Regions from separate parts of the Citrobacter werkmanii genome, predicted to be linked through region 2. Evidence: predicted binding sites of a transcription regulator. Region 2 holds the regulator's gene; the other holds the start of a gene.
The links. The regulator CRP, encoded in region 2, controls carbon source genes, mostly activating them, when cyclic AMP is high. The targets are predictions, from matches to a motif close to ATGTGANNNNNNTCACAT.
Positions count from the first base shown of each region.

Region 1: ldtB (L,D-transpeptidase) is a predicted target of CRP. The motif match lies at 3,723-3,740, and genes of this name have one in related genera.

Region 1 is NZ_CP044101.1:1,898,843-1,904,844, reverse strand. It holds gene FOB24_RS09645 (Cof-type HAD-IIB family hydrolase) at 1-516, shown strand, start outside; gene FOB24_RS09640 (DUF1479 domain-containing protein) at 671-1,933, shown strand; gene FOB24_RS09635 (ABC-F family ATPase) at 2,014-3,609, opposite strand; gene ldtB (L,D-transpeptidase) at 3,842-4,762, shown strand; gene FOB24_RS09625 (anion transporter) at 4,857-5,966, opposite strand; gene mntR (manganese-binding transcriptional regulator MntR) at 5,963-6,002, opposite strand, start outside.
Region 2 is NZ_CP044101.1:4,710,638-4,716,639, forward strand. It holds gene FOB24_RS23260 (YheU family protein) at 1-90, shown strand, start outside; gene FOB24_RS23265 (phosphoribulokinase) at 144-1,013, shown strand; gene FOB24_RS23270 (OsmC family protein) at 1,060-1,464, opposite strand; gene crp (cAMP-activated global transcriptional regulator CRP) at 1,773-2,405, shown strand; gene FOB24_RS23280 (YccS/YhfK family putative transporter) at 2,457-4,544, shown strand; gene argD (bifunctional acetylornithine/succinyldiaminopimelate transaminase) at 4,652-5,869, opposite strand; gene pabA (aminodeoxychorismate synthase component 2) at 5,955-6,002, opposite strand, start outside.

The sequences.
Region 1 (6,002 bases), 2.1 Mb from region 2:
AAGCAGCTCAATTTTGTTGCCTGTGGTCTGCAAAGCGCCTACGTCAGTGAGAATGCTCCTGAGTCTTTCGTGGCATTGATGTCGAAACACTACCATCGCCTGAAACCGGTGAAGGATTATCAGGACATTGATGATGTGCTGTTTAAGTTTTCGCTGAACTTACCCGACCAACAAATCCCGTTGGTTATCGATCACCTGCATACCGCTCTGGATGGCATAATGAAGCCCGTCACCAGCGGCTTTGGGTTTATCGATTTGATTATTCCGGGCTTACATAAAGCCAACGGTATCAGCCGCCTGCTGAAACGCTGGAACCTGTCTCCACAAAACGTCGTCGCCATTGGCGATAGCGGCAACGATGCAGAAATGTTGAAAATGGCGCATTACTCTTTCGCCATGGCCAATGCGGCAGAGAGCATCAAAGCGATTGCCCGCTATCAGACCGATGACAATAACCATCAGGGCGCGCTGAATGTGATTCAGGCGGTGCTGGATAACACCTCTCCTTTTAACTAACGTCTAATCCTGCTAACCGGGGCGTGCTCCGGTTCTCACGCTTAATGCATTCCGTGCACACCATCAAGTTTTTAAACTTGCATTAACCTATTTTTAACTTATATTGCATGTGTAAGATAAATTAGTTTCGAATGAAAGTTAATGCGAGGTGGTTATGGCTTTTACGTTTACCAGCGACACATTGCCCGTCGATCACAAAGCGGCAATCCGTCAGATGAAACAGCAATTGCGGGCACAGCTTGGGGATGTTCAGTTGATTTTCAATCAGTTGAGCGATGCCATTGCCACTCGCGTGGCGGAAATCAACGCCCTCAAAGCGCAAGGTTCCCCAGTTTGGCCAACGTTGTCCTATGCGGATATCAAGGCGGGACGCGTAAACGCAGAGCAGCGTGAAGAGATTAAGCGTCGCGGATGCGTGGTCATCAAGGGACATTTCCCCCGCGAACAGGCGCTGGCATGGGATCAGTCGATGCTCGATTACCTGGATCGAAACCATTTCGATGAGGTCTACAAAGGCCCCGGTGATAACTTCTTTGGCACCCTCAGCGCATCCCGACCGGAGATCTACCCCATCTACTGGTCCCAGGCGCAAATGCAGGCCCGTCAGAGCGAAGAAATGGCCAATGCGCAGTCATTCCTTAATCGCCTGTGGACGTTTACAAGCGAAGGGAAACAATGGTTTAACCCGGACATCAGCGTCATCTATCCTGACCGCATACGTCGTCGTCCGCCGGGAACAACGTCCAAAGGGCTGGGCGCGCATACGGATTCCGGCGCGCTGGAGCGCTGGCTTCTGCCGGCATATCAGCAGGTCTTTGCGAATGTTTTCAATGGCAAGCTGGAAGATTACGATCCATGGCAGGCGGCGCATCGCACAGAAGTTGAAGAGTACACGGTAGATAACACCACTAAATGTTCAGTATTTCGTACCTTCCAGGGCTGGACGGCACTGTCCGATATGTTGCCAGGTCAGGGATTGTTGCACGTAGTCCCGATTCCTGAAGCGATGGCCTATGTGCTATTACGTCCATTGCTTGACGATGTGCCGGAAGATGAGCTTTGCGGCGTCGCGCCCGGCAGAGTTCTGCCGATTTCCACGCAATGGCATCCGCTGCTGATAGAGGCGTTAACCAGTATTCCGCAACTGGACGCCGGAGACTCCGTCTGGTGGCATTGCGATGTGATCCACTCCGTCGCGCCGGTGGAAAATCAGCAAGGCTGGGGCAATGTGATGTATATCCCTGCCGCGCCGATGTGCGAAAAGAATCTGGCCTACGCCCACAAAGTGAAGGCCGCGCTGGAAAAAGGCGCGTCGCCGGGGGATTTCCCGCGCGAGGATTATGAAACTGGCTGGGAAGGACGCTTCACGCTGGAGGATTTGAATATCCACGGTAAACGCGCGCTGGGTATTATTTAATGTGTCACTGACGCCATTTCCTAAGTATTTCACGTTACAGGTGCAGCCATCACACCTGTAACGCGGAAGACGACGGGAAATTAGCCGTCGATACCTTTACTACGCAAGTAATCTTCGTAGTTACCGGTGAAGTCGATCACGCGCTCCGGCGTAATTTCAATCACACGGGTTGCCAGAGAACTGACGAACTCACGGTCGTGAGAAACGAAAATCAACGTGCCCTGATACATTTCCAGCGCCATGTTCAGCGACTCAATCGATTCCATATCCAGGTGGTTAGTTGGTTCATCCATTACCAGAATATTCGGTTTCTGCATCATCAGCTTACCGAACAGCATGCGCCCTTTTTCACCACCGGAGAGCACTTTTGCAGGCTTCTTGATATCGTCCTGGCTGAACAGCAGACGACCGAGGAAGCTGCGCACAACCTGTTCATCATCGCCTTCTTGTTTCCACTGGCTCATCCACTCGAATACGGTCAGATCGTTTTCGAACTCATATTCATGATCCTGCGCGTAGTAACCAACTTGCGCGTTTTCGGACCACTTCACGGTACCGTTATCCGGCTGCAAATCACCGACCAGCGTTTTCAGCATAGTGGATTTACCCACGCCGTTGGCGCCCAGAATGGCAATCTTCTCACCCACTTCGAGCAGCAGATTGAAGTTTTTAAACAGCGGGCCTTCATCAAAACCTTTAGTAAGCGCTTCCACTTCCAGCGCGTTACGGAACAGTTTCTTATCCTGTTCGAAGCGAATGAACGGGTTCTGACGGCTGGAAGCTTTAACTTCTTCCAGTTTAATTTTATCTATCTGACGGGCGCGGGAAGTCGCCTGACGAGATTTTGAGGCGTTGGCGCTAAAGCGGCTGACGAAAGATTGCAGGTCAGCAATCTGCGCTTTCTTCTTGGCATTATCGGCCAGCAGGCGTTCACGCGCCTGGGTGGCCGCCGTCATGTATTCGTCGTAGTTCCCCGGATAAACACGCAGTTCGCCGTAGTCCAGATCCGCCATGTGCGTGCAGACCATGTTCAGGAAGTGACGGTCGTGCGAAATGATGATCATGGTGCTGTCACGTTCGTTCAGCGTCTGCTCCAGCCAGCGGATGGTGTCGATATCCAGGTTGTTCGTTGGTTCGTCGAGCAGCAGAATATCCGGGTTAGAGAACAGCGCCTGCGCCAGAAGCACACGCAGCTTCCAGCCGGGTGCGACTTCGCTCATCGGGCCGTAATGTTGTTCTACCGGAATACCCACGCCCAGCAGCAGTTCGCCCGCACGCGCTTCAGCAGAATAACCGTCCATTTCACCGTACTGAACTTCGAGGTCAGCCACTTTATAGCCGTCTTCTTCACTCATTTCGGCCAGCGCGTATATACGATCGCGCTCCTGCTTCACTGCCCACAGTTCAGCATGCCCCATGATCACGGTGTCAAGCACGGTGAACTCTTCAAAGGCGAACTGATCCTGACGCAGCTTACCGATGCGCTCATTCGGATCGAGGGAAACGTTACCCAGCGTCGGTTCGAGATCACCGCCGAGAATTTTCATAAAAGTGGATTTACCGCTACCGTTCGCGCCAATCAGGCCGTAACGGTTGCCGCCGCCAAATTTGACGGAAATATTTTCAAACAGCGGCTTACTGCCAAACTGCATGGTGACGTTGCTGGAAACTAACACTGGCGTATCCTGAAAGAGAAAGAAATATGTGACAAACCGCTTATTATGCCATAAGTCTACGATAAGATCGCCCCTTCATACTGAAGGGGGAAAGTGAAAGCAAAAGGAAAAAAATGTGATTTAGTACACATCCGAATTCCTTGTTGCTCAGATTGCACATATAATGCGTGCCCAACACTACATAAATCTCAACCCACTCGCCTGCCTGGCACTGAATCTCGCATACATGAAGATGAATATGAAATTGACAACGCTTTTCGCGGCGGCACTTGCGGTAGTTGGTTTTTGCAACACTGCCTCAGCCGTCACGTACCCGCTGCCTACCGATGGTAGCCGTTTGATTGGCCAAAACCAGGTCATCACCATTCCTGAAGGCAATACCCAACCGCTGGAGTATTTTGCGGCAGAATATCAGATGGGTCTGTCTAACATGCTGGAAGCGAACCCTGGCGTGGATACTTTCCTGCCGAAGGGCGGCACCGTACTGAACATTCCTCAGCAGTTGATCCTGCCGGATACCGTGCATGAAGGTATTGTTATCAACAGCGCTGAAATGCGTCTGTACTACTACCCGAAAGGCACCAACACCGTTATCGTTCTGCCGATCGGTATCGGCCAGTTAGGCAAAGACACGCCGATCAACTGGACCACCAAAGTAGAACGTAAGAAAGCGGGCCCAACCTGGACGCCAACGGCGAAAATGCATGCGGAATACCGCGCTGCGGGCGAACCGCTGCCAGCCGTGGTTCCGGCAGGCCCGGATAACCCGATGGGGCTGTACGCACTGTATATCGGCCGTCTGTATGCTATTCACGGCACCAATGCTAACTTCGGCGTTGGTTTACGTGTCAGCCACGGTTGTGTCCGTCTGCGTAACGACGACATCAAATTCCTGTTTGAAAATGTGCCGGTCGGCACTCGCGTACAGTTTATCGATGAGCCGGTGAAAGCCACTACCGAACCAGACGGCAGCCGCTACATCGAGGTACACAACCCGCTGTCCACCACGGAAGCACAGTTTGAAGGCGGGGAAATCGTACCGATTACGCTGAACAAGAGCATTACCAGCGTCACCGGTCAGTCTGATGTCGATCAGTCCGTCGTTGAGCAGGCGGTACAGAACCGTTCTGGTATGCCGGTTCGTCTGAACTAATCTGCTATACATGCCCGATGGCGCTACGCTTATCGGGCCTACCAACGCAGTAGGCCGGATCAGGCGCCAGCCGCCATCCGGCACACCATATCAATTACATCATCTGCAGCAAAACATACCCTACCAGCGCCGCCCATATCAGCATCGGCAACGAATACCAATGAAAACGCCACCAGATCCGTCGATCGTTTGCCATGCGTAAAGCGATAAGATTCGCCAGCGATCCCGGCAGCAGACCAAACCCACCCACATTAACTGCCCAGGCCAGCAGCAGCGTCGGCGGAACGTAGTTCAGCAACAAAATCGTACTGGGAACATTACTGATAAACTGCGACAGGCCAATGGCCGTCAACCAGAGACCCGGCGCTGAGAGCGTGCCAATCTGGTGCGTTATCCCCTGCAATGCCGGTAGCTGCGTCAGCAAATACACATCGATAAACATCGCCATAAATACCAGCAGCAGCGTCCAGTCCACGCTGAGGATGACGCGACGCGCCAGAACCATGAACCCCGCCGCCACAATCGCCAGACCCCACAGCTCTTGTTTTAACTCCAGCGCCGTCAGAAAGATGATATACAGCGCCAGACAGCTCCACACCAGGCGTGGTTGCCAGTCTGGCGCGCGCGTCCCGGTATGATAGTGCAATGCTTTGTTCGGGAAACTGAACCAGCACAGCACCACCAGCGTCAGCATCATGGCACCCGCGAGCGGCGCCATTTGCCACGTAAACGCGGTAAATGACAACCCGGAGCGCCCCCACATCAGGATATTTTGCGGATTGCCGATTGGCGTCAGCAACGATCCGGCGTTTACCGCCAGCGCCTCAAAGATAATCAGGCGATTCACCGGAATGGCGCACAATTTTTTCAGGGTGATGGTCAGCGGGACAACAATAAACAATGCCACATCGTTGGTCAGAAACGTCGACAGCAGCGCCGCCGCCAGCACCATAAATATCGCCAATTGGCGTTCAGTGTGAAAGCGGCGGGTCATCTTGCGCCCTAACACATCGAAGTAACCGCTTAATTCAACGCCTTTGGTCAGTAACATCAGGCCGCTAAGCGTAATAATGGTGTGCCAGTCAATCGCTCCAGGCCAGGAACGGGGCGTAAATGGCGTGAACACGCTCAGTACAACCCCGACGATGATTAACAGCTGGAAAAAACGATCGCGCTGCAAGGCGCGTAGTAAAGGAAAACTCATTCAGAGCCAGATCCTTGCTGTTGCGTAAAACGGCTA
Region 2 (6,002 bases):
CGCCAACTACAATCAGGTGAAGCCGTCCTGGTGTGGTCCGAACTGCATGAAACGGTCAACATCATGCCGAGGAAGCAGATTCACCAGTAATTCGTAGCCGACGGCCGACTATAATAAAAAATCAACCTATTCATGGAGTTGTTATGTCTGCCAAACATCCGGTGATTGCGGTAACAGGATCCAGCGGCGCGGGGACCACCACCACCAGCCTCGCGTTTCGTAAAATTTTCGCGCAGCTAAATCTGCGCGCCGCCGAGGTGGAAGGTGACAGTTTTCATCGCTATACCCGTCCGGAAATGGATATGGCGATTCGCAAAGCGCGCGATGCCGGGCGACATATCAGTTATTTCGGGCCCGAAGCCAATGACTTTGGTCTGCTGGAACAAACCTTCATTGAATACGGCCAGACGGGAAAAGGTCAGTCGCGTAAATATCTGCACACCTACGATGAAGCCGTACCGTGGAATCAGGTCCCGGGAACGTTTACCCCCTGGCAGCCATTGCCTGAACCGACGGATGTCCTGTTCTATGAAGGGCTACACGGCGGCGTCGTCACCCCACAGCAAAATGTGGCCCGGCATGTCGACCTTCTGGTCGGTGTGGTGCCGATCGTTAACCTGGAATGGATCCAGAAACTGACCCGCGATACCAGCGAGCGTGGACACTCGCGTGAAGCGGTGATGGACTCGGTTGTGCGCTCAATGGACGATTACATCAATTACATCACGCCGCAGTTTTCCCGTACGCACATTAACTTTCAGCGCGTACCCACCGTCGATACCTCAAACCCCTTTGCCGCCAAGAGCATTCCGTCGCTGGATGAAAGCTTTGTGGTCATTCATTTTCGTAATCTGGAAGGGATCGACTTTCCGTGGCTTCTGGCCATGCTGCAAGGCTCATTCATTTCCCACATCAATACATTAGTCGTACCTGGCGGCAAAATGGGTCTGGCGATGGAATTGATTATGCTGCCGCTGGTTCAGCGACTGATGGAAGGTAAAAAGATAGAGTGAGGTACGGAATGTGCCCGATGGCGCTACGCTTATCGGGCATCACGTATTACGCAGCAACCACTTCATAGGAGTGGGTAATATTCACCGCCTTTTCCAGCATCAATGCCACGGAACAATATTTTTCCGCCGAGAGATCGACGGCGCGGGAGACCGACGCCTCTTTCAGATCGTTGCCGGTGACGATGAAATGCAAATTAATGTGGGTAAACAAACGCGGCGCTTCTTCACGGCGCTCAGAGGTGAGCTTCACTTCGCAGTTGGTCACATCCTGACGACCCTTTTGCAGGATCGACACCACATCGATAGCGCTACAACCGCCTGCAGCCATTAATACCATTTCCATCGGGCTCGGCGCTTTATCACCGGAGTTACCGTCCATCAAAATTTGGTGGCCAGAGGCGGACTCACCGAGGAAGGTTAACCCCTCAACCCACTTTACACGCGCTTGCATATTTCGTAACTCCAATGTTTCAATTTTCCTGACAGATTACGCGTACATAACAATTCTCGCAACGGAAGGCGACCTGCGTCATGCTGAAGCGAGACACCAGGAGACACACGGCGAAAGCTATGCTAAAACAGTCGGGATGCTACAGTAATACATTGACGTACTGCATGTATGCAGAGGACATCACATTACAGGCTGCAGTATATTTTTAGTAGCCCCCTTCCCAGGTAGCGGGAAGCACATTTTTGCAAACCCAGAGGCAGCGTCGTTTTCTGGCTCTGGAGACAGCTTATAACAGAGGATAACCGCGCATGGTGCTTGGCAAACCGCAAACAGACCCGACTCTCGAATGGTTCTTGTCTCATTGCCATATTCATAAGTACCCATCGAAGAGCACGCTGATTCACCAGGGTGAAAAAGCGGAAACGTTGTATTACATCGTTAAAGGCTCAGTGGCAGTGCTGATCAAAGATGAAGAAGGGAAAGAAATGATCCTTTCTTATCTGAATCAGGGCGATTTTATTGGTGAATTAGGCCTCTTCGAAGAAGGCCAGGAACGTAGCGCTTGGGTACGGGCCAAAACCGCATGTGAAGTCGCTGAAATTTCCTACAAAAAATTTCGCCAATTAATCCAGGTCAACCCGGATATTCTGATGCGCCTGTCTTCTCAGATGGCTCGTCGCCTGCAGGTCACGTCTGAAAAAGTAGGCAACCTTGCCTTCCTCGACGTCACCGGCCGTATTGCCCAGACTCTGCTGAATCTGGCAAAACAGCCTGACGCGATGACTCACCCGGACGGTATGCAGATTAAAATCACCCGCCAGGAAATCGGCCAGATCGTTGGCTGCTCCCGTGAGACCGTTGGTCGTATTCTGAAGATGCTGGAAGATCAGAACCTGATCTCCGCTCACGGTAAGACCATTGTCGTTTACGGCACACGTTAATCCCATCGAAATGGCGCGTTACCCGGTAGCGCGCCATTTTTGTTTGTTCCGATGTGGCGAAGACTGATTTATCACCCCGAGATCAACTACGCACTACGGCAGACGCTGGTGCTGTGTTTACCTGTGGCCGTCGGTCTTATCATTGGTCAGCTTCATCTGGGGCTTCTGTTTTCCCTCGTCCCTGCCTGTTGCAACATTGCCGGTCTTGATACCCCGCATAAACGCTTTTTTAAACGTTTAGTTATTGGCGCATCGCTGTTTGCCGGTTGCAGCCTGATCATGCAGTTACTGCTGGCGCAAGATATACCACTGCCGCTCATCCTCACCGGCCTGACGCTAATTCTTGGCGTAACCGCCGAGCTAAGCCCGTTGCATGCGCGACTGCTGCCAGCCTCACTCATCGCGGCAATTTTCACGCTAAGCCTTGCCGGGAACATGCCCGTCTGGGAGCCATTGCTGATCTATGCACTGGGTACGTTGTGGTACGGTCTGTTCAACTGGTTCTGGTTCTGGATGTGGCGTGAGCAGCCACTGCGTGAATCGCTTAGCCTGCTGTACCGCGAATTAGCCGATTACTGTGAGGCCAAGTACAGTCTGCTGACCCAGCATGCCGATCCAGAAAAAGCGCTGCCTCCGCTACTGGTTCGTCAACAAAAAGCGGTGGATTTGATTACCCAGTGCTACCAGCAAATGCACATGCTGTCGGCGCATCACAATAATGAATACAAGCGACTGTTGCGTGCCTTTCAGGAAGCGCTCGATTTGCAGGAACATATTTCAGTTAGCCTGCATCAGCCGGAAGAGGTGCAAAAGTTGGTCGAGCGAAGCCACGCGGAACAGGTGATTCGCTGGAACGCGCGCACCGTCGCCGCCCGCCTGCGCGTCCTGGCCGATGATATCTTGTATCACCGATTACCGACCCGTTTCTCAATGGAAAAGCAGATTGGCTCGCTGGAGAAAATCGCCAACCAGCATCCGGATAATCCGGTAGGACAGTTTTGCTATTGGCACTTCAGCCGTATCGCCCGCGTGCTACGGACCCAGCGCCCGCTGTATGCCCGAGATTTGATGGCGGACAAACAGCGGCGGTTGCCGTTGATCCCGGCGCTGAAAAACTATCTGTCGTTGAAATCCCCGGCACTGCGTAACGCCGGGCGCATCAGCGTCATGCTGAGTATCGCCAGCCTGATGGGCAGCGCCTTACATCTGCCTAAACCTTACTGGATTTTGATGACGATCCTGTTCGTCACGCAAAATGGCTATGGGGCGACCCGGGTGCGTATTTTGCATCGTTCGGTGGGTACGCTCGTCGGACTGGTGATTGCGGGCGTCACATTGCACTTTCATATTCAGGAAGGCTTCACGCTGGCAGGCATGTTGCTGATCACGTTAGGCAGCTATCTGATCATTCGCAAAAACTACGGCTGGGCCACCGTCGGCTTTACGGTTACGGCGGTGTACACCCTGCAACTGCTGACGCTGAACGGGGAACAATTTATCGTGCCGCGGTTTGTCGACACGGTGATTGGCTGCTTAATCGCCTTTGGCGGCACGCTCTGGCTGTGGCCACAGTGGCAGAGTGGTCTGTTGCGTAAGAACGCCCACGATGCGTTAGAAGCCGACCAGGAGGCTATTCGCCTGATCCTCAGCAACGATCCGCAGGCCACGCCGCTGGCGTATCAACGCATGCGGGTCAACCAGGCGCATAACACGCTGTTTAACTCACTGAATCAGGCAATGCAGGAGCCGGGATTCAACTCGCACTATCTGGCGGATATGAAACTGTGGGTCACGCACAGCCAGTTTATTGTCGAACACATCAACGCGATGACCACACTGGCAAGGGAACATACGATGCTGACGCCGGATTTGGCGCAGCGGTATCTGGAGTCCTGCGAGATTGCGCTCCAGCGCTGTCAGCAGCGGCTGGAGTATGACGGACCGGGAAGCTCGGGCGATGTGAATATTCTCGAAGCGCCTGAAATGCTGTCCCACGGTCCATTAAGCACCCTGGAGCAGCATCTGCAGCGAATATTGGGGCATCTGAACACCATGCACACCATTTCGTCGGTAGCATGGCGTCAACGACCCCACCACGGGATCTGGCTTAGCCGTCGGTTGCGGGACATGAAAGGCTAAGATCGGCTGCCGGATGCGCTACGCTTATCCGGCCTACGAATCACACCTTACCCTGTAGGCCGGATAAGGCGCTCGCGCCGCCATCCGGCAATCAGGCAATCAACCAATCAGCCCACCACCTTCGCTACCGCCTGCGCGAAACGCAGCATCCCTTCCTCGATATCCGCGTCTTCCACCACCAGCGACGGCGCGAAACGCATCACGTCCGGCCCGGCATTCAGCACCATCACCCCTTCGTGCGCGGCGGCGTAGAGCAAATCGCGCGCCCGGCCTTTAAACTGCGGCTTCAGCTCGGCGCCAATCAGCAGCCCCATTCCGCGAATATCGCTGAAAATATCGAACTGCTGATTAATTTTCTGCAAATGATGCACAAACGTCTGACGTTTGCCCTGAATACCTTCCAGCACTTCCGGGGTGTTGATGATATCAAACGCGGCATCTGCAACCGCACAGGCCAGCGGATTACCGCCGTAAGTGGAACCGTGCGAACCCACGTGGAACGCGGAGGCAATTTCCTGAGTGGTCAGCATGGCGCTCACCGGGAAACCGCCGCCGAGCGCCTTGGCGCTGGTGAGGATATCCGGCGTCACGCCGTAGTGCATATAGGCAAATAAATCGCCGGTACGCCCCATCCCACACTGCACCTCATCAAAGACCAGCAGCGCCTGGTGCTGGTCGCAAAGTTCACGCAGACCTTGCAGGAATTCCGGGGTTGCCGCAGTGACGCCGCCTTCTCCCTGAATGGGCTCCACCACCACCGCGCAGGTGTGATCGTCCATCACCGCTTTTACCGCATGCAGATCGTTAAACGGCACATGGATGATATCCGCCGGTTTTGGTCCAAAGCCGTCGGAATATTTCGGTTGCCCACCAACAGATACGGTAAACAGCGAACGACCGTGAAACGCATTATGAAAGGCGATGATTTTGGTTTTGAACGGGCTGTGGCGTACGCAGGCATAATGACGCGCCAGCTTAAAGGCGGTTTCATTGGCTTCGGTACCGGAGTTCATGAACAGCACGCGTTCAGCAAAGGTCGCATCAATGATTTTACGACCTAAGCGCAACGCTGGTTCGTTGGTGAAAACGTTACTGGTGTGCCACAGGGTTTCACCCTGGGTTTTTAACGCCTCAACCAGCGACGGATGGCAATGCCCTAACGCGGTAACTGCAATGCCGCCCGCAAAATCAACATACTCTTTGCCCTGTTGATCCCAGACTCGACTCCCTTTTCCTTTTACCGGGATAAACTCAGCCGGTGCATAAATCGGCAGAATTACTTCATCGAATGTCGCGCGCGTAATCGCAGTTTGTTCAGTTGCCATGTCATTACCACCCTGTTAAGCAGAAATGCTAGTGAAATTATAATCACAAAATATGAATAAAAAATCACTGAATAGCAACCACAAATCACCGTTGGAGGAAATTATCCAGCAGCTGATGCCCCTGTTCGCTGAG